Linked DNA regions of Streptomyces collinus. The main gene of each other region encodes a partner of the protein of the gene in region 2 in a complex. Links are inferred from orthologs where the notes say so. Each region holds a gene or a part of one and is shown on either strand. Other genes may lie near its edges. The genes, in order: secA and secY.

Region 1 (15,651 bases), 1.9 Mb from region 2 along the record:
GGAGTAGTAGCGCCCGTACTCGTCCTGGCGCAGGTAGAGCCGGAGCCGCCTGCGCTCCTGGAGGTAGAGCACGGAGGTCACGATCGACCGCAGCTCGTCGACCGGGGTCTGGAACAGCTCGTCGCGCGGGTACGTCTCCAGGATCTGCGTCAGGTCGCGCCCGTCGTGGCTGTTGGGCGAGAACCCGGCCTGATTCAGGACCTCCTCGACCTTGCGCCGGATGACCGGGACCCGGCGCACGGACTCGGTGTAGGCGGCGGAGGAGAACAGCCCGAGGAAGCGGCGCTCACCGATGACGTTGCCGTCGGCGTCGAACTTCTTGACGCCGATGTAGTCCAGGTACGACGGCCGGTGCACGGTCGCCCGGCTGTTCGCCTTGGTCAGCACGAGCAGCTTGTGCTCGCGCGCCTTGGCCCGGGCGTCGGCGGGCAGCCGCTCGAACGAGGGGCTGACCGGGTGGCTCTCCTCGGCCGCGTGGTGCGGGTCCGCGCGCAGTATGCCGAGCCCGGTGCCGGGCACGGCGGCCAGCGAGTCGTCGTCGCGCAGCTGGTACTCGCGGTAGCCGAGGAAGGTGAAGTGGTCGTCGGCCAGCCAGCGCAGCAGCTCGCGGGCCTCTTCGACCTGGGGGCCGGGCAGGTCGGCGGGGATGGGCTCGTCCGGCAGCCCCTCCGCCAGCCGGATCGCCGCGTCCCGCATCTTGCCCCAGTCCTCGACGGCCTCACGGGCGTCGGACAGCACGCGCAGCAGGTCGGCGGTGATCTGCTTCAGATCGGCCCGGTCGGTCTCGCGGTCGATCTCTACGTGGATCCAGGACTCGACGTGCGCGTCGTGCGGAAGGTCGCCGGTCGCCGGGGTCGACAGGACCTCGATGAGCTTGCCGGTGACATCGCGCCGCACGACGAACTGGGGGTGGATGACGACGTGGATGCCACGCCCCTGACGTGTCAGCTCGTTGGTGACGGAGTCGACGAGGAAGGGCATGTCGTCGGTGACGACCTCGACCACGGAGTGGCTGCACGTCCACCCGTTCTCTTCCACCGTGGGGGTGTGCACCCGGACGTTGGCCGTGCCCTGGGGGCGGTTCTCGGCCAGCCGGTAGTGCGATACGGCAGCTCCGAAGACGTCGACCGGGTCGCGGTCGGTGAGGTCCTCCGGGGCCGTGTGCAGGTAGTAGCGCTGGAGGAACGTGAGGAGGGTCTCGCGGTCCGGGGCCTTCTGGGCGTCTGGGGTCTCCTCGCCCGTCGACCCGGTCGGTAGGTGCCCCCCGACCGGGCTGTTCTCAGCTACCCGGGCGGCCCTCTCGAGCAACTCGGCCTTGGCTTCGTCCAGCTTGGTCTGCATTGTCCTCTGGCTCCTGTCGCGCGCCGTTGCGTGACGTAGAAGGAAGTACGGCCTCTGCGCTTACGACCTCACGTCGTGACACGGGGTATCCGGTCTGATCCGACGCTATGCCGCAAGGTGAGATGAGCGGGGGTGTCTGAGCCATTCTTGAGCTGCGCCACCGGTGTGACGACGCTCTCTGCGACGCCCGGGTCCTGGTGATGTTCGGCGTCCCGGGAGTCCTCGACTGCACGTCCCGCCCGCGAAGACCAGCGACTGCCGCCCGGTCACGGATGTCGTCCGTGCTCTCCGGGCGCAGGGCAGGGACGACGACGTCCCCGCGAACTATCGCGCTGATCACGCCACCAAGGCTATCGCTCCTTACAGGGGCTCCGTCATGAGCCGTATGTGTACAAAACCAGCCCTGGAAGTTTGACGTTCTGCACAGTGCCGCCACCCATTTCGGTCTGGGGGACTTCCAGGGACCGGTCAGGCCGCGAGCCGCTCCGCCTCCTCGACCGCTTCTTCCAACGTGTCCACGACAGGTACGCCGACCGCTTCCAGGCTCACCCGGCTGTGTGACCCGCCGGTGTACAGCACGGCCCGGGCCCCGACATGCAGCGCGGCCACGGCGTCGTCCGCCGCGTCCCCGATCACCACCGTGCGCTCCGGAGCCACCCCGCTCAGCGACGCCAGGTGCCGCACCATGTGCTCGGCCTTGCTGCCCCCCGACGGCCCGGTCCGCCCGTCCACCCGTATGAAGTGCGGCTCGATGCCGAACCCGCGCACCAGCGGCACGAGCTCCTCGTGCACGTACATGCTCAGGATCGACTGGCTGCGCCCCGCCGAGCGCCACCCGGCCAGCAGCTCCACGGCCCCCACCGTCAGCCCGCACGCCGTCCGGTGCTCGGCGTAGTACCGGTGGAAGACGTCGTCCATCGCCTCCCACTCGGCCTCGGTCGGCAGCCGCCCCATCAGCCGCTCATAGAACTTCGGCACCGGCACGCAGTACAGCTCCCGGTACTTCTCCAGCGTCAGCGGCTCCAGCCCCAGCTCGGCGAAGGCCGCGTTCGTCGCCCCGATGATCGCGTCGATGTCGTGGAACAGCGTCCCGTTCCAGTCCCAGACAATGTGCGCGCCCGTCTTCATCCCCATGCCTGAAAACGTACCCGCCCCCACTGACAATCAAGAGGACGGCGCCTCAACGCGCCCCCGGGAGCCGGTTCAGTCCCCGTGCCCGACCAGGTTCGCGATCTCCTGCGTGGCGAACCACAGCAGCTCGTGGTCCTCCGCCCCGTCCACGACGGACTGCGCGTCGTCGTCCCCGCCGTCCGCCGCCGGCAGCGCCTCGGCGGCAGCCGTCACATCGGCCTGGGCGTCCGCCGCGTCGACGTGCACCGACGCCGCCTGGCCCAACGGCACCGCGCCCGCGACCCGCACCTCGCCCGGCGCCGGATCGGGCCCCCGGCCGGGACCCGCGCTCACGGCCCGGTCGGCCACGTCGACGGCGATCACGACCCGGCGCCGCGGCGCCTCGGGCTCGGCCGCCAGCAGGCGCAGCGAGGCCAGCGCGGCCCGGCCGAGCGCCGCGTACTCCAGTTCCTCGGTGTCGTCGGAGACGTACCACTCGCGCAGCCCCGGCGTCACGGCGTAGGCGACGAACGGCCCGGCTCCCAGCTCGCCCGTCCTGTACGCCTCGGCGAGACCGGGGAGGGTCAGGGGCACGTAGACACGCATGGGCTGGCCGCTTTCGTGGTCGTGGTCGGGGGCTCCGAAGGGCCGCGGAAGGCTCCGGAAGGCCTTCAGGATACGTGCGGGGCGTCCCCTTTCGAGTCCCGCCCCGTGACGCCCGACGCGTCCACCCCGGGCCCGGAATTCACCCGGAGCACCCCCGCACTCATGGGCTCCACGCCTCCGACATCACCTGGATAGGTGAACATTCCGGCGCCCGCGACGCGGGTCCCGCTTCCTTGCCGCCGCCCCCGTCGGCCCCGTACAAGATCAGCACCCGAAGTTACTCCCCGGTATCCACCGGGCCCACGAAACGGGAACCCCCATGTACAAGGTCATGACCAGGACCCAGCCCCGCCCCACCCGCAACCGCCCCGACACCCACCGCCCCACCCCGACGACCGCACCCTTCCCGCCGGGGAGCACGACGCTCCCCGCCTCGGACGGCACTGCGCCGCGTACAGGGGCCGGCACCACACCCGGGGCCTCGGGCGGTGCGGCTTCACGCACGCCGGCCGACACCTCATCCCGCACCTCGGGCGACGCTGCGCCGCGCACACCCGCCGACACCACACCCCGCCTCCCGGGCCGCACTGCCCCAGGCACACCCGCCGGCCCCACACCCCGCGCCCTGGGCAGGACCACGTCGCACACACCGGACGACACCCCACCCCGCACCTCGCCCGGCGCCACCCCCAGCACACCCGCCGCCGCCACAGGACCACGTCATCCCGTGACCACAGCACCCGGCACCCTCGGCAGCACCCCACCCCGCTTCCCCACCCGGCGCGAAGCCGCACCGGCCGCCCCCGCCGGCGCAGCGCCTCCGCGTTCCCCCGGGAGTGGCCGGACCCGGCCTCCGGCCGCGGGCGGCCGTCCGCCGGCCTCCGCCCGTGCCAGGGCCTCCCGCACCCGCCCGTCGGACACGCGCCCGCCTACCCCCTCCGCGACCCGCACAGCACCCCGCAGGACCTCAGGAACGGCCACCACCCCGGCACACACGGCCGCCGCCGCCTCGGCCCCCGCCGAGGCCGGAACGGCCCCCGCCCACGCCGGACCGGCCCCCCACGTCCCCACCCGGGGTTCCCTCCCCGCGGCGATCCCCCAGCCCCTGCCCACCGACGTCTTCGCCGACCTCCTCGTCGCCGTGCTGAGCGGACACCGCCCCGTCCACTCGATGCTCCGGCACACCCGTGGCCGCGCCTACGACGAGCTGGCCTGGCTGGCCGAACGCGGCCCCCTGCGCACCCGCGGTGCCCGTCCCGTCGTCCGCGACATCGGCTACTACGAGCCCCGGCCGGGCGCCATCGAGGCCTTCGCCCGTGTCGGTGCCGGCGACCGGCTGCGCGCCATGGCCTTCCGCCTGGAACTCGGGCGGGACCGCCGGTGGCGCTGCACGGCGGTCGAACTCGGCGGCCCCCGCCCGCCTCGCCCGGAAGCCGACTGAGGCCGTCGCTCGACTGAGGCCGCTGAAGAAGCCGACTGAGGCCCCCGAAGCGGACTGAGGCCCCCGAAGCGGACTGAGGCCCTCGAAGCCGAAGGGCCGGACACCCTCAGGTGTCCGGCCCTTCAAGCCGCTACGGCGTTCAGCCGACCGTCACTTCTTGCGGCGCCCACGGCCCCGCGCCTGCTTGCGACGCTCGGCACGCGTCAGGCCGTCGGCCTCGGAGCGCACCGGCTCGCCGTCCTCGGTGAAGTCGCCCTCGATGGTGCCGCCCTCGCCGTCGACCGTCGGCGCGGAGAAGTGGAGGTTGCGCCGCTGCGGGACGTCGAGCCCCTTGGCACGGATCTCCGGCCGGGAGCCCGCCTGCGCCGGCACCGCGTCCTGCTTCTCCAGGTCGGCCACCGGCTTGGTGTCCTCGACCGGGACCTCCTCGACCTGCTGCTCGACCTGGACCTCCAGGTTGAACAGGTAGCCGACGGACTCCTCCTTGATGCCCTCCATCATCGCGGTGAACATGTCGAAGCCCTCTCGCTGGTACTCGACCAGCGGGTCCTTCTGCGCCATGGCGCGCAGGCCGATGCCCTCCTGGAGGTAGTCCATCTCGTAGAGGTGCTCGCGCCACTTGCGGTCCAGGACCGACAGCACGACCCGGCGCTCCAGCTCCCGCATGATCTCGGAGCCGAGCTGGTCCTCACGCGCCTGGTACTGGTCGTGGATGTCGTCCTTGATGGAGTCGCCGATGAACTCGGCGGTCAGCCCGGCACGGTCGCCGGCCGTCTCCTCCAGCTCCTCGATCGAGACGTTGCACGGGTAGAGCTGCTTGAAGGCGCCCCACAGCCGGTCTAGGTCCCAGTCCTCGGGGAAGCCCTCGGCGGTCTCGGCCTGGACGTAGGCGTCGATGGTGTCGTCCATGAAGTGCTGCACCTGCTCGTGCAGGTCCTCGCCCTCCAGGACGCGGCGCCGCTCGCCGTAGATGACCTCGCGCTGGCGGTTGAGGACCTCGTCGTACTTCAGGACGTTCTTACGCGTCTCGAAGTTCTGCTGCTCGACCTGCGACTGGGCGGAGGCGATCGCGCGGGTGACCATCTTGTTCTCGATCGGCACGTCGTCCGGGACGTTCGCCATCGACATCACGCGCTCGACCATCTGGGCCTTGAACAGGCGCATCAGGTCATCGCCGAGGGAGAGGTAGAAGCGGGACTCGCCCGGGTCGCCCTGACGGCCGGAACGACCGCGCAGCTGGTTGTCGATGCGCCGCGACTCGTGCCGCTCGGTGCCCAGCACGTAGAGCCCGCCGAGCTTCTCGACCTCGTCCTTCTCGTTCTTGACGGCCTTCTCGGCACGCTGGAGCGCCTCGGGCAGGGCGTGCGCCCACTCCTCGATGTGCTCCTCGGGGTCGAGGCCGCGCTGGCGCAGCTCCGCCTCGGCGAGGTCCTCCGGGTTGCCGCCGAGCTTGATGTCCGTACCACGGCCGGCCATGTTCGTGGCCACCGTGACGGCGCCCTTGCGGCCGGCCTGGGCGACGATGGTCGCCTCACGGTCGTGCTGCTTGGCGTTCAGCACCTCGTGCTGAATGCCACGCTTGCTGAGCTGCTGCGAGAGGTACTCGGACTTCTCGACGGAGGTCGTGCCGACGAGGATCGGCTGCCCCTTGCGGTGCTTCTCCTCGATGTCGTCGACGACCGCCTCGAACTTGGCGACCTCGGTCCGGTAGATCAGGTCCGACTGGTCCTTGCGGACCATCGGCCGGTTGGTCGGGATCGGCACCACGCCGAGCTTGTAGATCTGGTGGAACTCGGCGGCCTCGGTCATGGCCGTACCGGTCATGCCGCAGAGGCCGGGCTGTTCCTTCTCGTTGTGGTCGTGGCGCTTGTAGAGGCGGAAGAAGTTCTGGAGGGTGATCGTGGCGAGCGTCTGGTTCTCGTCCTTGATCGGCACCGCTTCCTTCGCCTCGATCGCCTGGTGCATGCCCTCGTTGTAACGGCGGCCCGCGAGGATACGTCCGGTGTGCTCGTCGACGATCATGACCTCGTCGTCGATGATGACGTAGTCCTTGTCCTTCTTGAAGAGCTCCTTGGCCTTGATGGCGTTGTTCAGGTAGCCCACCAGAGGGGTGTTCACCGACTCGTAGAGGTTGTCGATGCCCAGCCAGTCCTCGACCTTGGCGACGCCGGACTCGTGGATGGCGACCGTGCGCTTCTTCTCGTCGACGTCGTAGTCGCCGGTCTCCTCGATGCCCTTGAGCGGCTGGCCGGCCTCGCCGCGCTTGAGACGCTTCACCAGCTTGGCGAAGTCCCCGTACCACTTGGTGGCCTGGTCGGCCGGGCCGGAGATGATCAGCGGCGTACGGGCCTCGTCGATGAGGATGGAGTCGACCTCGTCGACGATGGCGAAGTTGTGGCCGCGCTGGACGAGCTCGTCCTGGGACCAGGCCATGTTGTCGCGCAGGTAGTCGAAGCCGAACTCGTTGTTCGTGCCGTACGTGATGTCGCAGGCGTACTGCTCGCGGCGCTGAGCCGGCGTCATGTTGGCGAGGATGCAGCCGACCTCGAGGCCCAGGAACCGGTGGACGCGGCCCATCATCTCGGAGTCGCGCTCGGCCAGGTAGTCGTTGACCGTGATGATGTGGACGCCCTTGCCGGACAGGGCGTTCAGGTACGCCGGCAGGGTGCCGACGAGGGTCTTGCCCTCACCGGTCTTCATCTCGGCCACGTAACCCATGTGCAGGGCCGCGCCACCCATCATCTGCACGTCGTAGTGACGCTGGCCGAGGACGCGCTTGGCGGCCTCGCGGACGGTGGCGAACGCCTCGGGCAGCAGGTCGTCCAGGGTCTCGCCGTCGGCGTAGCGCTGCTTGTACTCATCGGTGAGGGCGCGCAGCTCGGCGTCGGAGAGGTCGACGAAGTCCTCTTCGATGGAGTTGACCTGGTCCGCGATGCGGTGCAGCTTGCGCAGGATCTTGCCTTCGCCTGCACGCATGAGCTTCGAGAGGACGGACACGGGGGTTGGTCTCCTTGCCGGTCGGGCCTGGGACGGTCGGTTACCACTTGACTTACTGAGCAACGGCCATCGTATGCGAGGACCCCACCGCGCCGGGAGGGCCTGCCGTGACGGCGACAGTCCGCTGCTTCGATTCTGCTTCACGTCTGCGTCGAGATTCACGTCTGCTTCAAAGGGGACAACGTGCGGCCCCCTCGGATAGTGCCGCACCCCTCCACCGAATTGCACAACCCGTGACCACCTCTTCACCGAGGGCAAACACGAGACATCGCGCCCGGCATCCGAGCAGAATCGCCCGATGGAACCCGTCACCCTCACCACGGACCGTCTCCTGCTGCGCACGGTGGGGCCAGAGGACACCGACGCGGTGTACGAGGCCTGCCAGGACCCCGACATCCAGCGCTGGACCACGATCCCCTCGCCCTACCTGCGCGAGCACGCCCAGAGCTTCACGGAACAACTGGTCCCGGACGGCTGGAGGGACGGCTCCATGTTCACCTTCGGCGTCTTCCTGCACTCCGGGGAACTGACGGGCATGCTCGGCATCACGATGCGCACCCTGGGCATGGGCGAGATCGGCTTCTGGGCCGCCAAGCAGCACCGCGCCAACGGCTACGTCACCGAGGCCGCCATCACCGCCTGCCGCTGGTCCTTCACCCGCGCCGCGCTCGACCGCGTCGAATGGCGCGCCGAGGTGGGCAACCGGGCCTCCCGCGCGGTGGCGGAACGGGCGGGCTTCACGATCGAGGGCACGCTGCGCTCCGCGGCGAACAACAAGGGAGTACGACGGGACACCTGGGTGGGCTCGCTGCTCCCCTCGGACATGGGCCTGCCCTCGACCGCCCCGTACCTGCCGGCCCGCTGACCTGCCCGGCCGTCCCGGCGAATCCGCAGGCCACCCCTCGTTGTCAGTCCCACCCCCTACGCTGCGCCCATGACCACCCCTCGCCCCCTCGCAGACCTCTCCGCGGACGAGGCCCGCAGAATCGTGCTCCGCGCCCAGGGCTTCATCGGCGCGCCCGACCGCCGTTCCGGTGTCCGTGGCATCCTCCGCCACCTGGGCGCGATACAGCTCGACACCATCTCGGTCCTGGCCCGCTCCCATGAACTCGTCCCGTACGCGAGGCTGGGCGCGGTCGGCCGCAGAACGGTGGAAGACGCCTACTGGCAGGACACGCACTCCTTCGAGTACTGGTCCCACGCCGCCTGCATCCTCCCCATCGAGGAGTGGCCCCACTTCGCCTTCCGCCGCCGCGCCTACCGCAACCGCCCGCACTGGAACCACGACTTGCCCGACGGCGTGTACGACCAGGTCATCAAGCAGCTCCGCTCCGAAGGCCCCCTCACGGCGACGGAGTTGGGCGGCGCGAAGAAGACGAACGACTGGTGGGACTGGTCCGGCTCCAAGGTCGCGGTGGAACGCGCCCTGATGTACGGCGAGGTGGTCTGCGTGGAGCGCCGCGGCTGGAAGCGCATCTACGACCTTGCCGAGCGCGCCGTGCCCGACGATCTGCTGCACGACGAGCTCGACGACACCGAGTGCCTGCGCCGCCTGGTCGGCCTGGCGGGCCGGTCCCTGGGGGTGGGCACCCGCGCGGACATCGCCGACTACCACCGCCTCAAGGGCGAGCAGGTCGACGCGGTGATCGCCGAATCGGGCCTGGTCCCGGTCTCGGTCGAGGGCTGGGGCAAGCCGGCGTGGGCCGATCCCGCGGCTCTGGAGACGCCCCCGCGCGGCCGCCACCGCACGACGCTCCTGTCGCCCTTCGACTCCCTGATCTGGGAGCGGGCGCGCACGGAGCGGATCTTCGGATTCACGCACCGCCTGGAGGCCTACGTCCCCAAACAGAAGCGGATCCACGGCTACTTCGCGATGCCGGTCCTGGCCGGCGGCCGTCTGGTCGGCCGTGTGGACCCGGCCCGCGAGGGCCGCACGCTGGTGGCCAAGCAGGTCACCCTGGACGGCCCGAAGGCCGTCCCGGCCGTCGCCCAGGCCCTGGCCGAGGCGGCGACGTGGGTGGACTGCACGGACGCCCGCGTGGAACGCGTCGACACCCCGGAGCTTCGCGAGCCCCTGGCGCAGGAACTCGCCCGCCTTCTCGGCTGAGACCGCGTCCTAGCGGATCTCGAGGATCTTCTCCCGCATCGCGTACACCACCGCTTCCATCCTGGAGTGCAGTTGCAGCTTCTCCAGGATGTTGCGGACGTGGTTCTTCACGGTGTTCTCGGAGATGAACAACTCCTTGGCGATGTCACGGTTGTTCATTCCCGTCGCGACGAGCTTGAGGACTTCCAGTTCGCGGTCGGTCAGGCGCGGCGCGGGCACCAGCCGGCGTTCGTCCGTGCGCTGGATCATCGACTTGAACTCCGTGAGGAGTTTCGACGCCATGGACGGGCTGATCTGCGACTGCCCGTCGGCCACCGCGCGAATGGCGGTGGCCACCTCGTCCGTGGAGATCTCCTTGAGGAGATAGCCGGTCGCTCCCGCCTTGATGGCGTCGTAGAGATCGGCTTCCTCGTCGCTGATCGTCAGCATGATGATCTTGGCGCTGGGTGCCACCTCCTTGATGGAGGTGCACGCCTCGATCCCGCCCCGCTTGGGCATCCGCACGTCCATCAGGACGATGTCGGGCAGCAGGTCGGCGGCCTTCTCGACGGCCTCGGCGCCGTCGCCCGCCTCCCCGATGACCTGGATGTCCTCCTCGGCCGCGAGCACGATCTCCAGGCCCCGGCGGAACAAGGCGTGGTCGTCCACCACAAGGACTCTGATCGGTTCCTTGCGTGGAGTCCCCGAGTCCGGGCCCATGCCGACGACGCCGTCGTCGGCATCCTCGTCACGCATCGGTCCGAAGCTGTCCGCCATCGTTCCTCCCCCTGAAGGCTGTGGCCTGAGGTCCTGAGCCATCGCCAACCCAGAGCAACGACCCACCGGTTGGGCCGTGGCCACCATGATTTCATGCCCGGACGGCACCGGGGTGCCGGAGCGGGGCGCGAAGTGGTCGCACGGGGGTGCCCCTGGGGGCGCACACGCGCTCCAGGGGCACCTGTTCCGCTGTCACCCGGCACGGTCAGCCGCCGAGCGCACCGCCAGCGTCGGGGGCGTGCGCCTGGGTGACCATCGTGTCCGTGCTGAGGTGGATCACGCCGTAGTCGTAGGCGTGTCGTCGGTAGACGACACTCGGTTCCTTGGTCTCGGAGTCGACGAACAGGTAGAAGTCGTGCCCGACCAGCTCCATCTCGTAGAGAGCCTGGTCGAGGGTCATGGGTGCTGCGACGTGGGTCTTCTCGCGGACGACGATGGGGCCGTCACCCTGCACTTCCAGCGAGCCGATCTTCTTCGTGGGTACGGCCTCGGGCTCCTCCTCGGGAGCCGGCACCAGGCCGTTTCCGTTGAGCGTCGCCACGCCCGGGACGTGGTCGGCGACCTCGGCGGCCGGGATCCGGCGCGCGCCACGGCGCGAGTACCGCTTGTCGTGCTGCCTGCGCAGCCGTGCCTCCAGCTTTTCCGCCGCCAGGTCGAGCGCCGCGTACGGATCGCTCGCCGCTGCCTCCGCCCGGATCACCGGGCCGCGGGAGCGGAGCGTGATCTCCACTCGGTCACAGCGGTCGGCCTGCCGGGGGTTGGGCTCCTTGGACACCTCGACGTCGAGGCTGATCACCTTGCCATCGAGCTTCTGGATCTTCTCCAGCTTCAGCTTCTCGGCCACGTGCTTCCGGAACCGCTCGGGCACCTCGGTCTTGCGGCCCTTGACGACGATGTCCACGCAGAACTCCGTTCCCGGATCGCTCCGCTGCGGTGCGGAGCGTCTCCCTTTTGCACCAGGCTCCGGTGAGTCCCGGAACCTCGGACTCGGTGACTTCCACCTCCTCCCCCGCGAGCGAGATCTCCACTCCACCGGCGCGAGTGATGAAGAAAAACTCGCGGCACGGCATTCGGATTCGAGAGGTGTGGCCTGCGGCTTTCCCTCTTCAACCGAACATATCTCGCCCGGACGGATGTCGTCACCCTCTACTGCGGCGTACCTCCGTTCAGGTGAATAGGCCCTCTCGTTACCTGCAACGACACAAGATCTCAGTCAGTTCCGGTTTATTTCGAAAGAGTCCGGTGTTGCCGCGACCACTGCCGCGCACAGCACCTCGACGACTCCGCCGACGTCGTCCGCGCCCGCGTTCACCTGCCGGGCGGGCCGCCGGCCCATCCTCTCCCGCCTTGATCCGACGTTCTGTTCCTCTCTGCTTTCCCACGTCTCTCCCGCATACACGGCCGAAGTGCATGAGGCGTTCGGAATCGGCCCCGTCATCCCGAAAGCGGCCCGCCGCCCGCCCGAGGCCGCCCGCACGGCACGCGCGGCCTCCGCCAGGGAGGCCCCGGTGGTCATCACGTCGTCGACGAGGACGACCGGGCCCCCGGAAAGCAGCCGGGCGCCGCCGGGAGCCACCGCCAGCGCGCCCGCGAGATTGTCCAGCCGCTGCCGGGAGTTGAGCCCCGATTGGTCGGCCACGGCCCGGCGCTGGCGCAGCACGCCGGCCACCCGGGCCGGAAGCCCCCTCCGCCGCAACTCACCCGCGGCCGCGAACGCGATCCGCCGCGCCGGATCATGCCCCCGGGCCCGCACGGCCCGCCGCCCGGACGGCACCGGCACGAGGAGCACAGGAGCCCTGCCGCCCGGGGGCAGGGCCCCTCCGGCCCGCGCCGGAGCCCGGGTGTCCCGCACTCCCGCCCGTACGGCTTCCGCCAGCGCCGCTCCGAGCGGTCCGGCGAGCGCCAGGGCGCCCCGTTCCTTGTGGGCCAGCAACGTCGCCCGGACCTCGTCCGCGTACCGGGCCGCCGCGTGCACCGCGGGAAGCCCGGGCGGCTCCGGCACCGGCCGCACCCGCCGCACCGCACTTCCGCCCAGCACCGCACGGCACCGCGCGCACAGCACCGTACGAGGCACCCCGCAACCCCCGCACTCACCCGGCAGCACCAGGTCGGTCAGGTCCTGCCACCACCGCCGCATGACCACCACTGTGCCCCGGCGGGCGAGGCCCGGCCACCCCTGTGGACAACCGTGGGCGACCGCCTGTGGACAACCAGCCGCCCCGTCACCGGCTTATCCCCCACACGAGTGACGCCCCGCAGAAGCCACAGGAGCCACAAGCCGGAGGCGACGAGCACCGGCCCCACGGCACGCCCCCCGAACACCCGGCGGCCGCCCCTCCCGAGTCCGGCCTCGGCAGGAGCGGCCGCCCACATCCAGCACGCCCGGCCACACCTGCCACCGGGGGCGCTCACAGCTCACCCCGGATAGACCGGCGCCGTCCCCTCCGTCACCTTCTGCCACTGCTCGCCCGACGGCAGGCGGACGATGCCGTCCACCGAGTACGCCACCAGCGGCAGCTGGTCGTCCTCGGCGGCGGTGACCTCCTTGACGCCGGTCAGGGCCGCGGGCGCCGGCACGTCCGGGGTGGAGCCGTCGACCTGGACGTACCGCATCTGCTCGACGCCCCCGTGCTCGCGCCCGACCACCACGAGCCGGCTGTCACCGGCCCACGACATGGTGGTGACCTCCTCCAACTCCGGCGTCGCGGAGCGCAGTTCCACCACCCTGACGGCCGGCTTCTCACCCGGCTTCTCGTCCCGCTCGATCAACCCGACGAGCAGGGTCTTCTTGCCGCCCTTCTCCACCACCAGCGCGATCCGCACCCCGTCGGCGGCGACCCGCACGGACTGGACCCGTCCGTCCAGGTGCGGCACACGCACCTCCAGCGGATCGCCCTTGCCCTCCTCGAAGAGGAGCAGCCGGGGACGGTCGGGGTCGCGGTCGGCCACCCACAGGCCGTCGTCCGCGTCCCAGCTGGGGGGCGTCAGCCGGTCCTTCTCGGACCGGCCCTGGCTGCGCAGCACCGGCTCGCCCAGCGAACCGCCCGAGACGAGCGAGCCCACGTACAGCGACCGCCCGTCGAGGCTGACGCCGGCCGCGGTGTGCTCGTCACGCGACACCGCCACCGACCGCAGCGCCGTGTCACCCTCGCCGAGGGCGCCCGGCGCCGGGTCCGGCTCGTTGCCGCTGCTGCCCGCGGCGATCCGTACGAGCCGGTGCTTGCCGTCGACGAAGTACAGGTAGTCGGGGTGCCGCGCCGAGCTGCGGGAGGCCGCCGAGTCGGCCCCCTCCTGCGTGAGCGAGCACAGCTCCGCCCCTCCGGCCCGCAGCTCGACCTCCTCCACCGCGGGGCTGAGGTTGCGCAGCGTGAAGAGCATCTGGGCGGCCATCTCCTCGCACCGGTTGGTGCCGATGCCCTCCGCCTTGTCGTTGAGCGGGACCGTCAGCTTGCTCCGGTCGTCCGGCGTCAGCGCGCCGGCGTCCTTCGCCAGCGCCGTGCCGGTGGGGAAGCTTGATCTGACCACGGGTCCGAGCCACCGCGTGGGCCCGCTGAGCAGGGAACTCACCATCTGCGTCATGGGCTCCACGCGCCGGCGCACGTAGACGGGGTCGGCGACCGCCGTGGGCCGCGACTTCGATCCGGCCGCGTCGGTGTTCGAGGCGAAGTAGTACTTGCTGACCGACATGTAGTTGCGCTGGAAGTCCGACTCGCCGATGACGACGCCCTGCGGCAGCGCGTCGATCCGCCACTGCCGCTTGTCGTCCTGCGTCAGGTGCACGCTCCTGCCGTACGCCCCGGTCGCGGGCGCGTACGCCTGCTGGGAGTCGACGGTGGCGACCTTGGTGCCGGTCAGCATGTACGAGATCTCGCCGGTGTCCTCCCCGCCGCCGCCGGGCTCGGGCTTGGCACCCGGCCCGTCCGTCAGCACCGTGGCGGACGCCTCGGGCCGCCACGTCTTCGCGGCGTCGCCGGTCAGGTACTGGCGCGCGGTCTTGTAGTGCGGATCGTCGCTGGTGAGCGCCTCCAGGAAGCCCTGCACGATCTCCGAGGGCGACGCATCCTCCCCCGGCGGCACGGCGAACACCTGCACCTGGGTCTCCTGGCGCGGTGTGGACTCCACGCCCCGCAGATCCCCGCTGTCCGGCATCGAGGCACACCCCGCCAGCACCAGAACGCCACCGGCGGCGTACGCCATCACGCGCGCGGGCCTGCGCCGGCCGCGCCCCTCGCGGTCAGCGCCCACGAGATGCCTCCCCTTGCCTGTCCACGTCTCCGGGGCCGGTCGCCCGGCTGCCCGTTCCCGCAGAGTGGTCGTCCTCGTCCCGCGGCCCGTTCACGACCGGATCCCGCCCGGCCCCGCCGTCGGCACCACCCTCGCGCCCCGCCCCCTCCGGGCGACCCACGCCGTCGCCGGGAGCCTGCTGCTCCGCTCCCGCCGGTTCGTCCTGCCGGCGCGTGCTTGAGGCAGGCCTGGGCACCACACGTGAACCATTGCCGGGCAGCGCCGTCGGATCGGCCGTAGGGGCGCTCCGCGGCGGTATCGGGTCCCGCTTCGCCCCCTGCGACACCGGCCCGCTCACCGGCTGCGCCGGCACGGTCGCCCGCTTCTCGCCGTCCCCGCCGCCGCACGGCAGACCGGCGTCGTCGAGTCCGCGGTTGCGCCGGGAGTCCTTGGGTTCCAGCGGTATCGGGGAGCCCCGCAGCGGCTCGTCGGCGGTCCTGGGCAGCGTCAGCCGGAACTGCGAACCGCCGCCCGGCTCGCCCCACGCCTGCAGCCAGCCGCCGTGCAGCCGCGCGTCCTCCAGGGCGATGGACAGCCCCAGGCCCGTGCCGCCCGTGGTACGCGCGCGTGCCGGGTCCGCCCGCCAGAAGCGGCTGAACACCCGGGTCGCCTCGCCCGGCTTGAGCCCGACGCCGTAGTCCCGCACCGCCACGGCGACGGCACCGCCGGCCGCGGCGAGCCTGACGACGACGTCCCTGCCCTCGCCGTGCTCGACGGCGTTGACCACGAGGTTGCGCAGCACCCGCTCCACGCGCCGGGCGTCGGCCTCGGCGACCACGGGCTGCTGGTCACCCAGGATCCGGATCTGCGTCCCCTTGCGCTCCGCGAGCGGCTCGGCCCCGCTGACCACCCGCCGTACGACGTTTCTGAGGTCTATCGGCTCCGCCTCCAGCGCCGCGGCGCCCGCATCGAACCGGCTGATCTCCAGCAGGTCCGCGAGCAGCGACTCAAAGCGGTCCAGCTGGTCCGCGAGCAGCTCCGCCGACCGCGCGGTGATCGGGTCGAAGTC
Region 2 (14,791 bases):
GACGTCGTCGGACGGGATGCCGTGGACGACGACCTCGTTCACCGACGTGCAGATCGTCGCCGGGAAGCCGCCGTAGCCGAGGAAGTTCGGCTTGGCGTTGTGCTCGGCGAGCACCTTGCGGGCGACCTGGTCCAGATCCTTCGTCGTGGCCCCGGGTACGGCGGCCTCACGGGTCGCCGCGTGAATGGCGGCGACGACCAGCCCCGCCTCACGCATCTTGGCGATCTGCTCGGGGCTTTTGATCTGCACCATGGGAGCTACGGCCTTTCTGGACCTTCGGCGACGATGAACGCCTTCAACGATACGGGGCCGCGCGACCGGCCCCACCCACACAGCAGCCGCGGCTCCCCGAGGGGAACCGCGGCCGTAGCTGCGTACGGACGACTACTTGTCGCCCTCGCCACGCTTCAGCGCCTCCATGGCGCGAGTCGTGACGTCCTCGACCTTGCCGAGCGCCGAGATCGTGACCACCAGGCCCTGGGCCTTGTAGTAGTCGATGATCGGCTCGGTCTGGGTGTGGTAGACCTCCAGGCGCGTCCGGACCGTCTCCTCGGAGTCGTCGTTGCGCTGGTACAGCTCACCGCCGCAGACGTCGCAGACGCCGTCCTTGGCCGGCTGCTTGTACGTCACGTGGAAGACGTGGGCGGAGTCGTTACGGCAGATGCGGCGGCCGGCGATCCGCTTGACCACCTCGTCCTCGGGGACCTCCAGGTCCAGCACCGCGTCGAGCTGCATGCTCTCGGTCTCGAGGAGCTCGTCGAGCGCCTCGGCCTGCGACACGTTGCGGGGGAAGCCGTCCAGCAGGAAACCGTTCTCGGCGTCCGGCTGCTCCATGCGGTCCTTCGCCATGGCGATGGTGACCTCGTCGGGCACGAGATTGCCCGCGTCCATGTAGGACTTCGCCAGTTTGCCGAGTTCCGTCTGCCGGCTGATGTTGGCCCGGAACAGGTCGCCCGTGGAGATGTGCGGGATCGACAGGTTCATGGCCAGGAACGCGGCCTGCGTTCCCTTACCGGCGCCCGGCGGCCCGACGAGGACGATACGCATCAGCGGAGGAACCCTTCGTAATTGCGCTGCTGGAGCTGGCTCTCGATCTGCTTCACGGTCTCGAGACCGACACCCACGATGATCAGGATGCTGGTCCCGCCGAACGGGAAGTTCTGGTTTGCCCCGAAACCTGCCAACGCCATCGTCGGCACGAGAGCGATCAGTCCCAAGTACAGCGAACCCGGCCAGGTGATCCGGTTGAGTACGTAGCTCAGGTACTCAGCGGTCGGTCGGCCAGCCCGGATGCCCGGGATGAAGCCACCATACTTCTTCATGTTGTCGGCGACTTCCTCGGGGTTGAAGGAGATCGCCACATAGAAGAACGCGAAGAAGACGATCAGCAGGAAGTACGTAATGATGTAGTACGGGTGGTCGCCCTTGACGAAGTGTTGCTCGATCCAGGTCTTCCAGCCCGACGTGCCTCCCGCGAACTGAGCGATCAGCGCCGGGATGTAGAGCAGCGACGAGGCGAAGATGACGGGGATCACACCCGCCTGGTTCACCTTGAGCGGGATGTAGGTGGACGTACCGCCGTAGGAACGACGGCCGATCATGCGCTTGGCGTACTGGACCGGGATGCGGCGCTGGGCCTGCTCGACGAAGACCACCAGGCCGACCATGGCGAAGCCGACCAGGATGACCGTGCCGAACTCGATCCAGCCGCCGGCCAGGGAGCCCTCCTGCTTGATGGCCCACAGCGCGGACGGGAAGGTGGCGGCGATCGAGATGAACATCAGGATCGACATGCCGTTGCCGATGCCGCGGTCGGTGATGAGCTCGCCGAGCCACATCACGGCCGCCGTACCGGCGGTCATGGTGATGACCATGGTGATGGTGACGAAGATCGACTGGTCGGGGACGATCTGGCTGGCCACCGGGCAGCCCTGGAACAGAGCGCCGCTGCGGGCGGTGGCGACGAGGCCGGTGCCCTGAAGGATGGCGAGGGCGATCGTCAGGTAACGGGTGTACTGCGTGATCTTCGCCGTACCGGCCTGGCCCTCCTTCTTCAGGGCTTCCAGGCGCGGGATCACCACGGTCAGCAGCTGCAGAATGATGCTCGCCGTGATGTACGGCATGATGCCCAGCGCGAAGATCGTGATCTGCAGCAGCGCGCCGCCGCTGAACATGTTGACCAGGCCGAAGATGCCCTGGTTGGCCTCGGCGTTATCGATACAGGTCTGGACGTTCCGGTAGTCGACGCCTGGGATCGGGATGTGTGTACCGACCCGGTAGACCACGATGATGCCGAGCGTGAAGAGCAGCTTCTTGCGCAGGTCGGGCGTCTTGAACGCCCGGGCGAACGCGGTGAGCACGGTGCCTCCTGCGACCCCCGCGCAACTGCGTCAAGGGTGACGGTCTTGAGGTTCGACGAATAGGTAACGGTCAACTGCCGCTGAGAGTGCCCGAAGTGAAGCACCCAGTGAAAAGTGGGCAGTGCAGGCCACCTTACCGGCGAGCTGCCGCCCTAGGAACGACCAACCGGGGATACCCCATTTGTGGGGTATCCCCGGTCGGGATCGCTCAGGTCATCGAGACGCCTGTGGTGTTCAGACGAGCTCGGTGACGGAACCGCCGGCGGCGGTGATCTTCTCCTTGGCGGAGCCGGAGACGGCGTCGACCGTCACCTGCAGCGCCACGGAGATCTCGCCCTGGCCGAGGACCTTGACGAGGCTGTTCTTGCGAACGGCCCCCTTGGCCACCAGACCCTCGACGGTGACCTCGCCACCCTCGGGGTAGAGCGCGGCCAGCTTGTCGAGGTTCACGACCTGGAACTCGGTCTTGAACGGGTTCTTGAAGCCCTTCAGCTTCGGGAGACGCATGTGGAGGGGCATCTGGCCACCCTCGAAGCGCTCCGGAACCTGGTAACGGGCCTTCGTGCCCTTGGTACCACGACCGGCCGTCTTACCCTTCGACGCCTCACCACGACCGACACGGGTCTTGGCGGTCTTGGCGCCCGGGGCGGGACGGAGGTTGTGGATCTTGAGCGGGTTCTGCTCCGCCATGATCAGTCGACCTCCTCGACCGTCACGAGGTGGCGGACGGTGTGCACCATGCCGCGGAACTCGGGACGATCCTCCTTGACGACCTGCGTGTTGATGCCCTTGAGACCAAGGGAACGCAGGGTGTCACGGTGGTTCTGCTTGCTGCCGATGTAGGACTTGACCTGCGTAATCTTGAGCTGCGCCATGATTACGCACCCGCCCCGGCACGCGCACGGAGAAGAGCCGCGGGGGCGACGTCCTCGAGCGGCAGACCACGGCGGGCCGCGATCTCCTCGGGACGCTGCAGACCCTTCAGGGCCTCCACGGTCGCGTGCACGATGTTGATCGCGTTGTCGGAGCCGAGCGACTTCGACAGCACGTCGTGGATACCGGCGCACTCGAGCACGGCACGCACCGGACCACCGGCGATAACACCGGTACCGGGCGACGCGGGCTTCAGGAGCACGACGCCGGCAGCCTTCTCACCCTGGATGGGGTGCGGGATGGTGCCCTGGATGCGGGGGACCTTGAAGAAGTGCTTCTTGGCCTCCTCAACGCCCTTGGCGATGGCGGCCGGCACCTCCTTGGCCTTGCCGTATCCGACACCCACGGTGCCGTCACCGTCGCCCACCACGACCAGCGCGGTGAAGCTGAAGCGACGACCACCCTTCACAACCTTGGCGACGCGGTTGATCGCGACAACGCGCTCAACGTACGCGGTCTTCTCGGCGGCAGCAGCGCCGCCGTCACGGCCCTTCCGGTCCCGCCGCTCGCCGCCACCGGCACCGCCACCGCGGCGCTGGGGTCCAGCCATTGGAATTACCTCTCTCTGTTTCCGCTAGCTACGGAACCGACTCAGAACTTGAGTCCGGCCTCGCGGGCGGCGTCCGCCAGGGCGGCGATGCGCCCCGCGTACTGGTTACCACCACGGTCGAACACGACGGCCTCGACACCGGCGGCCTTGGCGCGCTCGGCGACCAGGGCGCCGACCTGCTTGGCCTGCGCGGACTTGTCGCCCTCGCCACCGCGGATCGAGGTGTCCAGGGTGGACGCCGACGCAAGGGTGTGACCCTTGATGTCGTCGATCACCTGGGCCACGATGTGGCGGTTCGAGCGGGTAACGACCAGACGCGGACGCTCCGCCGTACCGTTGATGTGCTTACGGATACGAATGTGGCGGCGCTTGATCGCGGCGCGCTTGTAGGCGTCGCCCTTAAGGATCTTCTGCCCGTATGCCATGGCTTACTTACCCGCCTTTCCGACCTTGCGGCGGATGACTTCGCCCTCGTACTTGACACCCTTGGCCTTGTACGGGTCGGGCTTGCGCAGCTTGCGGATGTTGGCCGCAACCTCGCCGACCTTCTGCTTGTCGATGCCCTCGACCGAGAAACGGGTCGGGGACTCCACCTTGAAGGTGATGCCCTCGGGGGCCTCGACCAGGATCGGGTGGCTGTAGCCCAGGGAGAACTCCAGGTTGGAGCCCTTGGCCAGGACACGGTAGCCGACACCGCTGATTTCGAGCTTCTTGACGTATCCCTGGGTCACACCGGTGATCATGTTCGCCACCAGCGTGCGGGACAGGCCGTGCAGGGCCTTGCTCTGCCGCTCGTCGTTCGGCCGCAGCACCTGAAGGGTGCCGTCCTCGGCCTTCGCGATGTCGATCGGCGCGATGACGGTGTGGGTCAGTTCGCCCTTGGGGCCCTTGACCGCGACCGTACGGCCGTCGATGGTGACGTCCACGCCGGCGGGAACCGGGATGGGGAGCTTGCCGATACGCGACATTGCTGTCTCTCCTCCGTTCCCGAATTACCAGACGTAGGCGAGGACTTCCCCACCCACGCCCTTCTTCTGCGCCTGCTGGCCGGTCAGGAGACCGTGGGACGTGGAGATGATGGCCACGCCCAGGCCGCCCAGAACCTTCGGCAGGTTGGTGGACTTCGCGTACACCCGGAGACCGGGCTTGGAGATCCGCTTGATGCCCGCGATGGAGCGCTCACGGTTGGGGCCGAACTTCAGCTCCAGGACGAGGTTCTTGCCGACCTCGGCGTCCTCGACCTTCCAGCCCGTGATGAAGCCCTCCTGCTGGAGGATCTCCGCGATGTGCGACTTGATCTTGGACGCCGGCATCGTCACAGAGTCGTGGTATGCCGAGTTCGCGTTCCGCAGACGCGTCAACATGTCTGCGATCGGATCAGTCATGGTCATGAATTGGCCTTCGGCCTCTCTCGCCGGGGTTTCCTGGTGCGCCATCCCTCTCCCCGATCCGAGACGGGACGGGTGCGGCGCGGTGGACCTACGGCGTAGTAAGCATTCAATGAGCGGACAGGTGTCCGCGGCGTACGGGCGGCGGCAGACGCCCAACCCCACAAGCCTAAGCCATGCGGGCCGGGCGTCCTGCCACCCCTACGTGCTTACCGAGAGCCCTGCGAATCCCCTATTGGGGGGATTACCAGGAGCTCTTGGTCACGCCCGGCAGCTCGCCACGGTGAGCCATCTCACGAAGGCACACGCGGCAGAGGCCGAACTTGCGGTACACGGAGTGCGGGCGGCCGCAGCGCTGGCAGCGGGTGTAGCCACGCACACCGAACTTGGGCTTACGAGCAGCCTTAGCGATCAGAGCCTTCTTCGCCATCTCGCTCACGCCTCCTTGAAGGGGAAGCCGAGGTGACGAAGGAGCGCGCGGCCCTCAGCGTCGTTGGTCGCCGTGGTCACCACGGTGATGTCCATACCCCGGGTGCGGTCGATCTTGTCCTGGTCGATCTCGTGGAACATGACCTGCTCCGTGAGACCGAAGGTGTAGTTGCCACGGCCGTCGAACTGCTTGGGGGACAGGCCGCGGAAGTCGCGGATGCGCGGCAGCGCGAGCGACAGGGTGCGGTCCAGGAACTCCCACATGCGGTCGCCACGGAGCGTGACGTGGGCACCGATCGGCTGGCCCTCACGCAGCTTGAACTGCGCGATGGACTTGCGGGCCTTGGTGACGGCCGGCTTCTGACCGGTGATCGTGGTGAGGTCGCGGATGGCGCCCTCGATCAGCTTGGAGTCGCGGGCGGCGTCGCCCACACCCATGTTGACCACGATCTTGACGAGACCGGGGATCTGCATGACGTTCTCGTACTTGAACTCGTCACGCAGCTTGCCCGTGATCTCCTCACGGTACTTCTGCTTCAGACGCGGGCTGGTGGTGGTCGTCATCAGATGTCCTCACCCGTCCGCTTGGCAACGCGGATCTTGTTGCCTTCGTCGTCGAAGCGGTAACCGACGCGGGTCACGACCTTGTTGCCGTCCTTCTCCACGACCAGCTGGACGTTGGAGACGTGGATCGGCGCCTCGGTGGTGACGATGCCGCCGGCCTGCGAACCGCGAGCCGTCGGACCGGCCTTGGTGTGCTTCTTGACCCGGTTGACACCCTCGACCAGGACACGGTCCTCGCGGGGGAAGGCCGCGATGACCTTGCCCTGCTTGCCCTTGTCCTTACCGGTGATGACCTGGACCAGGTCGCCCTTCTTGATCTTCATGCTTACAGCACCTCCGGCGCGAGCGAGATGATCTTCATGAACTTCTTCTCGCGCAGCTCCCGGCCCACCGGGCCGAAGATACGGGTGCCACGAGGGTCGCCGTCGTTCTTGAGAATGACGGCGGCGTTCTCGTCGAAGCGGATGTACGAGCCGTCCGGACGGCGGCGCTCCTTGACGGTGCGAACGATGACCGCCTTGATGACGTCACCCTTCTTCACGTTGCCGCCGGGGATCGCGTCCTTGACGGTGGCGACGATGACGTCACCGATACCCGCGTAGCGGCGACCGGAGCCACCGAGCACACGGATGCAAAGGATTTCCTTCGCACCAGTGTTGTCGGCGACACGCAGTCGCGACTCCTGCTGGATCACGTCTATCTCCTGATTGTCTGCCGGTTCCCGGGGCGGGAGCGTGAGTCACACACCCGCCCCGAGCCTGGCGGAACGATGCCTAGGGAGTCCCCCTAGGAGGGATTACTTGGCCTTCTCGAGGATCTCGACGACGCGCCAGCGCTTCGTCGCGGACAGCGGCCGGGTCTCCATGAGGAGGACACGGTCGCCGACACCCGCGGCGTTCTGCTCGTCGTGGGCCTTGAGCTTGCTCGTACGACGGATGACCTTGCCGTACAGCGCGTGCTTGACGCGGTCCTCGACGGCGACGACGACGGTCTTGTCCATCTTGTCGCTGACGACCAGGCCCTCGCGGGTCTTGCGGAAACCGCGGTCCGTCTTGGTCTCTTCAGTCACGTTGCTCTCGCTCATCAGGCGCTCTCCACCGTCTCGATGCCCAGCTCGCGCTCACGCATCAGGGTGTAGATCCGCGCGATGTCCTTGCGGACGGCCTTGAGCCGACCGTGGTTCTCGAGCTGACCCGTCGCCGCCTGGAAGCGGAGGTTGAACAGCTCTTCCTTGGCCTCGCGAAGCTTCGCGAGAAGCTCCTCGTTGCCCAGCTCGCGCAGCTCAGACGCCTTGGTACCGGCCGACATCACGCTTCACCTGCCTCGCGCTTGACGATCTTGCACTTCATCGGCAGCTTGTGAGCCGCACGGGTCAGGGCCTCGCGCGCGATCTTCTCGTTGGGGTACGACAGCTCGAACATCACACGTCCGGGCTTGACGTTGGCGATCCACCACTCAGGAGAACCCTTACCGGAACCCATGCGGGTCTCGGCGGGCTTCTTGGTGAGGGGGCGGTCCGGGTAGATGTTGATCCAGACCTTGCCGCCACGCTTGATGTGGCGGGTCATCGCGATACGAGCCGCCTCGATCTGGCGGTTCGTCACGTAGGCCGGGGTCAGCGCCTGGATGCCGTACTCGCCGAACGCAACCTGCGTGCCACCCTTGGACATGCCGTTGCGCTTGGGGTGGTGCTGCTTGCGGTGCTTGACCCTACGGGGGATCAGCATGACGGTCAGGCCTCCGTTCCGGTGCTCTCAGCCGGAGCGGCGGCGGGAGCCTCAGCCTTGGGGGCCTCGGCGCCGGCAGCCTGCTGCGGCTTACGACCGCGCCCGCCACGCTCGCCACCGCGGCCACCACGGGCCGGGCGGTCGGCGCCACCACGGGCCGGGCGGTTACCCGCACGGGCCGCAGCGTTCTCGGCGCGGACCTCGGCGATGTTCTTGACGTCGCCCTTGTAGATCCAGACCTTCACGCCGATGCGGCCGAAGGTCGTCTTGGCCTCGAAGAAGCCGTAGTCCACGTTCGCGCGGAGCGTGTGCAGGGGCACACGGCCCTCGCGGTAGAACTCCGAGCGGGACATCTCGGCGCCACCGAGGCGGCCACCGCACTGGATCTTGATGCCCTTGGCGCCGGCCTTCATCGCCGACTGCATGCTCTTACGCATGGCGCGGCGGAAGGAGACGCGGGAGGAGAGCTGCTCGGCGACGGCCTGGGCAACCAGCTGAGCGTCGGTCTCGGGGTTCTTGACCTCGAGGATGTTCAGCTGGACCTGCTTGCCCGTGAGCTTCTCGAGGTCACCGCGGATGCGGTCGGCCTCGGCGCCACGGCGGCCGATGACGATGCCCGGACGAGCGGTGTGGATGTCCACACGCACGCGGTCACGGGTGCGCTCGATCTCGACCTTGGAGATGCCGGCGCGCTCCATGCCGGACGTCATCATCCGACGGATGGCGACGTCTTCCTTGACGTAGTCCTTGTACAGCTTGTCGGCGTACCAACGCGACTTGAAGTCGGTCGTGACACCGAGCCGGAACCCGTGCGGGTTTACCTTCTGGCCCATTACCGGGTTCCTTCCTTGCTGCTGACGACCACGGTGATGTGGCTGGTCCGCTTGCGGATCCGGTAGGCACGGCCCTGGGCGCGCGGCCGGAACCGCTTCAGGGTCGGGCCCTCGTCGACGTAGGCCTCGGAGACGAAGAGGCTGTCGACATCGGTGTGGTCGTAGTTGTGCGCGGCATTGGCGATGGCGCTGTCAAGCACCTTGCCGACCGGCTGGCTCGCGGCCTGCGGGGCGAAACGCAGGACCGCCTGAGCCTCCGTGGCGTTCAGGCCACGGATGAGGTCCACCACGCGGCGGGCCTTCATGGGCGTGACGCGGATGTACCGCGCCTGGGCCCTGGCTTCCATGGTTGTCCTTCCAGTGTCTGTCATGGTCATTCCACCCCGCGCTTAGCGGCGCTTCGACTTCCGGTCGTCCTTGACGTGACCCCGGAAGGTGCGCGTCGGCGAGAACTCGCCGAGCTTGTGGCCGACCATCGACTCGGTGACGAACACCGGAATGTGGGTCTTGCCGTTGTGCACCGCGAGCGTGTGGCCGAGCATGGCCGGCACGATCATGGAGCGACGGGACCAGGTCTTGATGACGTTCTTGGTGCCGGCTTCGTTCTGGGCGTCCACCTTCTTGATCAGGTGGTCGTCGACGAAGGGCCCCTTCTTCAAGCTACGAGGCATCTCAACCCGTCCTTAGCGCTTCTTGTTCGTCTTGCGGCGGCGGACGATGTACTTGTTCGACGCCTTCTTGGGCGAACGAGTACGGCCTTCCTTCTTGCCCCAGGGGGACACCGGGTGGCGACCACCCGAGGTACGGCCTTCGCCACCACCGTGCGGGTGGTCCACCGGGTTCATGACCACACCACGCACGGTCGGGCGAACGCCCAGCCAGCGCTTACGGCCCGCCTTACCCCAGTTGATGTTGCTCTGCTCGGCGTTGCCCACCTCGCCGACCGTGGCGCGGCAGCGCTGGTCGACCAGGCGGATCTCACCGGACGGCATGCGGAGGTGGGCCATCGAGCCCTCCTTCGCGAGCAGCTGCACCGAGGCGCCGGCGGAGCGGGCGAACTTCGCACCGCCACCGGGACGCAGCTCGATGGCGTGCAGCGTGGTACCGACCGGGATGTTGCGCAGGGCAAGGTTGTTGCCCGGCTTGATGTCGGCCCCGGGACCGTTCTCGACGCGGTCGCCCTGGCTCAGGCCACGCGGCGCGAGGATGTAGCGCTTCTCGCCGTCCGCGTAGTGCAGGAGCGCGATGCGCGCGGTGCGGTTGGGGTCGTACTCGATGTGCGCGACCTTCGCCGGCACGCCGTCCTTGTCGTGACGACGGAAGTCGATCACGCGGTAGGCGCGCTTGTGGCCACCGCCCTGGTGGCGGACGGTCACACGACCGGAGTTGTTACGGCCACCCTTGCTGTGCAGGGGGCGGACCAACGACTTCTCCGGCGTGGACCGCGTGACCTCGACGAAGTCGGCGACGCTGGAGCCACGACGGCCCGGCGTAGTCGGCTTGTACTTGCGGATTCCCATTTCTCAGTCCTCGTCCGATATCGGACGATCCGGACCGCCCTTAGGCGGTCGGACCGCCGAAGATGTCGATACGGTCGCCCTCAGCGAGGGTCACGATCGCGCGCTTGGTGGACGCGCGCTGGCCGAAGCCGGTGCGGGTCCGCTTGCGCTTGCCCTGGCGGTTGATCGTGTTGACCCCGGTGACCTTGACCGAGAAGACCGCCTGGACGGCCTGCTTGATCTGGGTCTTGTTGGCGCTCGGGTCCACGACGAACGTGTACTTGCCCTCGTCGAGAAGCGCGTAGCTCTTCTCGGAGACGACCGGCTTGAGCAGCACGTCACGGGGGTCCGTGAAGGACTTGCTCAGCGGGGTCTCGACGGTGTTCTTGCCCTCGGCGGCGTGGCGGCGCGCCTTGGCGACGCGCGCGGCCTTGGCCTTCTTCGCCGCCTTGGAGGCGATAGCGGGGTGACGGATAGCCATCAGACCTCGCTCCCTTCGGTGTCATTGGCCTTCGGGCCGGACACGAAGGACTCGAAGGCGGCCTTGGTGAAGACCACGTCGTCCGAGACGAGAACGTCGTACGTGTTCAGCTGGCCCGGCTCCAGGATGTGGATCTGGGGCAGGTTGCGGGCGGACAGCCACGCGGCCTCGTCGGCGCGGTCGACGACCAGGAGCAGGTTCTTGCGCTCCGAGATCTTGCCGAACAGCGACTTGGCGGCCTTCGTGGAGGGGGTCTCGCCCTCGACCACGCCGGAGACGACGTGGATGCGGTTGTGACGGGCCCGGTCGGTGAGGGCGTGGCGCAGGGCCGCGGCCTTCATCTTCTTCGGGGTCCGCTGCGAGTAGTCACGCGGCTGCGGGCCGTGGACGACGCCACCGCCGGCGAACTGCGGCGCACGGGTCGAACCCTGGCGGGCGCGGCCGGTGCCCTTCTGGCGGTACGGCTTCTTGCCGCCACCGCGAACCTCGCCGCGGGTCTTGGTCTTGTGCGTGCCCTGACGGGCAGCGGCGTTCTGCGCGACGACGACCTGGTGGATCAGCGGGATGCTGATCTTCTCCACGCCGAAGATCTCCGCGGGGAGCTCGACGCTACCGGTCTTCTCGCCTGCAGGCGAAAGGATGTCAACAGTGCTCATCGGTACCTCAGGCCCCCTTGGCCGCGGTGCGGACCAGGACGAGGCCGCCGTTCGGACCGGGAACCGCGCCCTTGATGAGCAGCAGACCCTTCTCCGCGTCAACGGCGTGGACGGTCAGGTTCTGGGTGGTGACACGCTCGTTGCCCATGCGACCCGCCATGCGGAGGCCCTTGAACACGCGGCCCGGGGTGGCGCAGCCACCGATGGAACCGGGCGAGCGGTGCTTGCGCTGGGTGCCGTGTCCGGCGCCGAGGCCCTTGAAGTTGTGACGCTTCATGACACCGGCGAAGCCCTTGCCCTTGCTCTTGCCGGTCACGTCGACCTTGAGGCCGGCCTCGAACACCTCGGCGGTGATCTCCTGGCCGAGGGTGTACTCGCTGGCGTCAGCGGTACGGATCTCGACGAGGTGGCGGCGGGGAGTGACGTCGGCCTTGGCGAAGTGGCCCTTGAGGGGCTTGTTCACCTTGCGCGGGTCGATCTCGCCGAACGCGATCTGGACGGACTCGTAGCCGTCGACGTCGTTCGTACGGACCTGGGTGACGACGTTGGGGCCGGCCTTGACGACGGTGACCGGAACAACACGGTTGTTCGCGTCCCACACCTGCGTCATGCCGAGCTTCTCGCCCAGGATGCCCTTGATCTGCTTAGCCATTCTCAGATCACCAGCCCTCAGAGCTTGATCTCGATGTCGACACCGGCCGGGAGGTCGAGTCGCATCAGAGAGTCAACGGTCTTGGGGGTCGGGTCGAGGATGTCGATCAGGCGCTTGTGCGTGCGCATCTCGAAGTGCTCGCGCGAGTCCTTGTACTTGTGCGGCGACTTGATGACGCAGTACACGTTCTTCTCAGTGGGCAGCGGCACCGGGCCTGCGACCGACGCACCAGTACGCGTCACCGTCTCGACGATCTTCTTCGCCGAAGAGTCGATGACCTCGTGGTCGTAGGCCTTGAGCCGGATGCGGATCTTCTGTCCCGCCATGGCTACTCAGTAGTCCTGTCTCTCTAACGCTCTGGAACCCGGTGGATTCCTTCTGCTGCCTTCGTTCCTCCGACCCACGCGGTCGGGCGTGTCGCTCTCCCGCTGACACAGATGTCCCTTGTTCGAACATCCCTGCTGGAATGCGCACGGCCCTTCCGGAACCGCAGGCCGGGAGCGAAGGCCCACCGGGTGCCTGGTCGGTGCCGCGCTGACACTTCCCGGAAGATTCCCGTACGTCCGCCCCAGCGCTGCCGTGGTGGCAGTTAGGGCGACGAGTACTGTGGGACTCGCTTCCGGTCCTCCCGGCGGGAGGCGCGCAGCATCAACACTCGACCGAGCAACTCGGACAGTCTGCCATACGGGGCATGGGCGACGCCAATCGAGCCGAGGAGAATACCCCGAGGGTGACGCAGGTCAAACCGGGGCCGGAGTACTCATGGTCGTACCTCACAGAGACGCATGGTCCACGCTGGGCAGGAAGGTACTGCGCGAAGAGGTGCAGATCACGGACGCAGCCTGCCCCAACTGCGGTGCGCGCGATCTCGCCGTCCGGGACATGAGGCGTCGCGACAGTCCCACCGGTTACGCCGAGGTCAAGTGCACCACCTGCGGACACGGCATCTACGTGGCAGGGCCACTCTCCGGTGATCAGCGGCGGCGCGGATCCGGAGCAGGGTAGGGAGAGAACACGGGCTCTCGGGGGAAGACCTGCGGAAAGACGTCCACGTGATGTGCACCGGACATCACCGCAAGCAGGAAGGCGACGATCCCGCCTTCGAAGTGCGGCCACTTCATGGTGCGCGCACCGTTGGCCGTGATCGTCCAGGAATTCGGCTCATCCTCCGGACGGGTCACCCAGTAGATCGTGTCGCCATTGTCCGTGGCCCCGACGGCCAACAGCTCGTCGGTCTCGTACGGGATGCTCCCGCCCCTCTCCCGCGCCTGCTCCAGGATCTCCGCGGCCCGCTCCGAGGACTCCAGGAGACGGGTCATGGCGAACGGGGATTCCGGCTGGAAGATGTGCAGGAAGTCGTCGAAGGATCCCGGCCCGTACCGCTCGACGAGCCACTTGTAGTCGTCCGGCAGTGCTACGCCCAAGGCCTCCTCGATTCCGGCCCAGTCGACGTGGATCTCGACGCCGTCGGGCGGCGGCACGTTGCGCAGGAGTTCGTCGCGTGCGGTCACAACACCTCCGTCACCCAGCGCCCGGATGGTGAGCTCATGCGGGTTCTTCGGGACATCCGCGAAGTCCCCTTGAAGACATCCGCCGACTTGCCCGCCCACTCAAGAAGCGTGCCCTTCCCCGCCATCCCCTTGACCAGACGAAGCGCGTCGGAGACGTCGTCGGCGAAGTCGTGCAGGTGCTTCGCGAGTGTGCGCACCCGCTGCGGATCACCGGCGTCGGATCCTTGTCCAGATCCAGGACATGCCATGTCCGTGGCCGGCACACCCGCCCCGAGCCCATCCGGGTCGTACCGGCCGACGGGCCCCGCTACACCGGGCCCATCGCCGTACTGACCTCGGGCACGACCGTCAGCGCGGGTGAGACCTTCACGCAGGCCCTGATCGACCGCCCGGGCGGCATGTTTCGTATCGGGCAGCCGACCCAGGGGGTCTTCTCCGACGTCATGCAGCGCAACCTGCCGAACGGGATGACGGCGATCCTCCCGAACGAGGAGTTCCTCAACCGGTCGGGCCGGACCCACGACGGCACCGGCATCCCGCCCCACATCACCGAGCCGGTGTTCACGAAGGAGGAGTTCGCCAAGAACCGCGACTCGGCGTTCGACCGCGCGGTGAGCGTCCTTCGGAACGACGGCTAGACGGAGGCCAGGAACTCCGACCAGGCCTCCGGCGCAATCGCCAGCCGGGGGCCTTCGGTGTGCTTGGAGTCCCGGACGTGGACGGCGTGGGGGGCTATGGCGATCTCGACGCAGGACTCGCCGTTGGTACCGCTGCTGTAGCTGCTCTTGAACCAGGCCAGTTCAGCGTTGCGGATCATGTCTCTCCCAGCAGTGTCTCGACAAAGGCCAGCGACTCCCGGGGTGGGAGAGCCTGCGCCCGGAGGGTCCCATATTGCAGCTCCAGGATGCGGAGTTGCCTCGGCTCAGAGACAGGTCGGCCGTTGTACAGGCCGTCCGCGCGACCCACTGCCGTACCGTCCGGGAACTTCAGCAACTCGATCCGGCCATCCAGCCCTGGATGAGCGTCGCTGTTCGTCGGCATGACCTGAAGCGTGACGTTGTTCAAGCGCCCCACCTCCAGCAGACGTTCGAGCTGCTGCCGCCACACCATTGTGCCCCCGACTTGTCGGCGTAGCGGTGCCTCTTCCAGGACGAAATGGACTGAGGGAGCGGGGTCGCGTTCGAATACCGCCTGCCGGGCCAGACGAG

What was found.
Region 1: the proteins of secY (region 2) and secA are in contact, whole or in part, in a crystal structure (PDB 3DIN), measured with the Thermotoga maritima proteins. The link is inferred for Streptomyces collinus from one-to-one orthologs. Residues at the interface, in WP_004081795.1 of Thermotoga maritima: Glu108, Gly109, Glu110, Glu111, Ala236, Glu237, Arg238, Arg239, Ile240, Thr241, Ile242, Gln243, Tyr244, Ala245, Arg246, Arg247, Val248, Thr249, Gly250, Arg251, Arg252, Val253, Tyr254, Gly256, Ala257, Ser258, Thr259, Tyr260, Leu261, Pro262; in WP_004082002.1 of Thermotoga maritima: Glu261, Ala262, Arg263, Lys300, Ala301, Arg302, Thr303, Ile304, Ile305, Leu323, Tyr324, Asp325, Pro326, Val329, Ser330, Tyr333, Ile336, Lys340, Phe345, Val349, Glu363, Phe364, Tyr374, Ser375, Gly376, Gly377, Glu393, Ile395, Thr482, Ser483.

The regions. Positions count from the first base shown.
Region 1 is NZ_CP133771.1:3,471,174-3,486,824, forward strand. What follows is about bases 4,449-7,806. They hold secA (preprotein translocase subunit SecA), read right to left. Parts: upstream 7,496-7,806; coding sequence 4,649-7,495; downstream 4,449-4,648. Other genes in these bases: RFN52_RS15620 (Rv3235 family protein), read left to right, coding at 4,449-4,498; RFN52_RS15630 (GNAT family N-acetyltransferase), read left to right, coding at 7,794-7,806. In the rest of the region: RFN52_RS15605 (NAD-glutamate dehydrogenase), read right to left, coding at 1-1,341; RFN52_RS15610 (HAD family hydrolase), read right to left, coding at 1,810-2,475; RFN52_RS15615 (DUF6912 family protein), read right to left, coding at 2,545-3,057; more of RFN52_RS15620, read left to right, coding at 3,785-4,448; more of RFN52_RS15630, read left to right, coding at 7,807-8,360; RFN52_RS15635 (winged helix-turn-helix domain-containing protein), read left to right, coding at 8,430-9,602; RFN52_RS15640 (response regulator), read right to left, coding at 9,612-10,358; hpf (ribosome hibernation-promoting factor, HPF/YfiA family), read right to left, coding at 10,564-11,259; RFN52_RS15650 (ComF family protein), read right to left, coding at 11,572-12,495; RFN52_RS15655 (LpqB family beta-propeller domain-containing protein), read right to left, coding at 12,774-14,603; MtrAB system histidine kinase MtrB, read right to left, coding at 14,593-15,651. UniProt on the Escherichia coli protein: Required for protein export, interacts with the SecYEG preprotein conducting channel.
Region 2 is NZ_CP133771.1:5,329,671-5,344,461, reverse strand. The notes cover bases 204-3,186. They hold secY (preprotein translocase subunit SecY), read right to left. Parts: upstream 2,361-3,186; coding sequence 1,047-2,360; downstream 204-1,046. Other genes in these bases: rpmD (50S ribosomal protein L30), read right to left, coding at 3,053-3,186; rplO (50S ribosomal protein L15), read right to left, coding at 2,595-3,050; RFN52_RS24435 (adenylate kinase), read right to left, coding at 385-1,047; map (type I methionyl aminopeptidase), read right to left, coding at 204-252. Outside these bases: more of map, read right to left, coding at 1-203; more of rpmD, read right to left, coding at 3,187-3,235; rpsE (30S ribosomal protein S5), read right to left, coding at 3,238-3,843; rplR (50S ribosomal protein L18), read right to left, coding at 3,885-4,268; rplF (50S ribosomal protein L6), read right to left, coding at 4,272-4,811; rpsH (30S ribosomal protein S8), read right to left, coding at 4,836-5,234; RFN52_RS24395 (type Z 30S ribosomal protein S14), read right to left, coding at 5,476-5,661; rplE (50S ribosomal protein L5), read right to left, coding at 5,667-6,224; rplX (50S ribosomal protein L24), read right to left, coding at 6,224-6,547; rplN (50S ribosomal protein L14), read right to left, coding at 6,550-6,918; rpsQ (30S ribosomal protein S17), read right to left, coding at 7,021-7,308; rpmC (50S ribosomal protein L29), read right to left, coding at 7,308-7,532; rplP (50S ribosomal protein L16), read right to left, coding at 7,532-7,951; rpsC (30S ribosomal protein S3), read right to left, coding at 7,957-8,784; rplV (50S ribosomal protein L22), read right to left, coding at 8,784-9,131; rpsS (30S ribosomal protein S19), read right to left, coding at 9,174-9,455; and 8 more genes. UniProt on the Escherichia coli protein: The central subunit of the protein translocation channel SecYEG. Consists of two halves formed by TMs 1-5 and 6-10.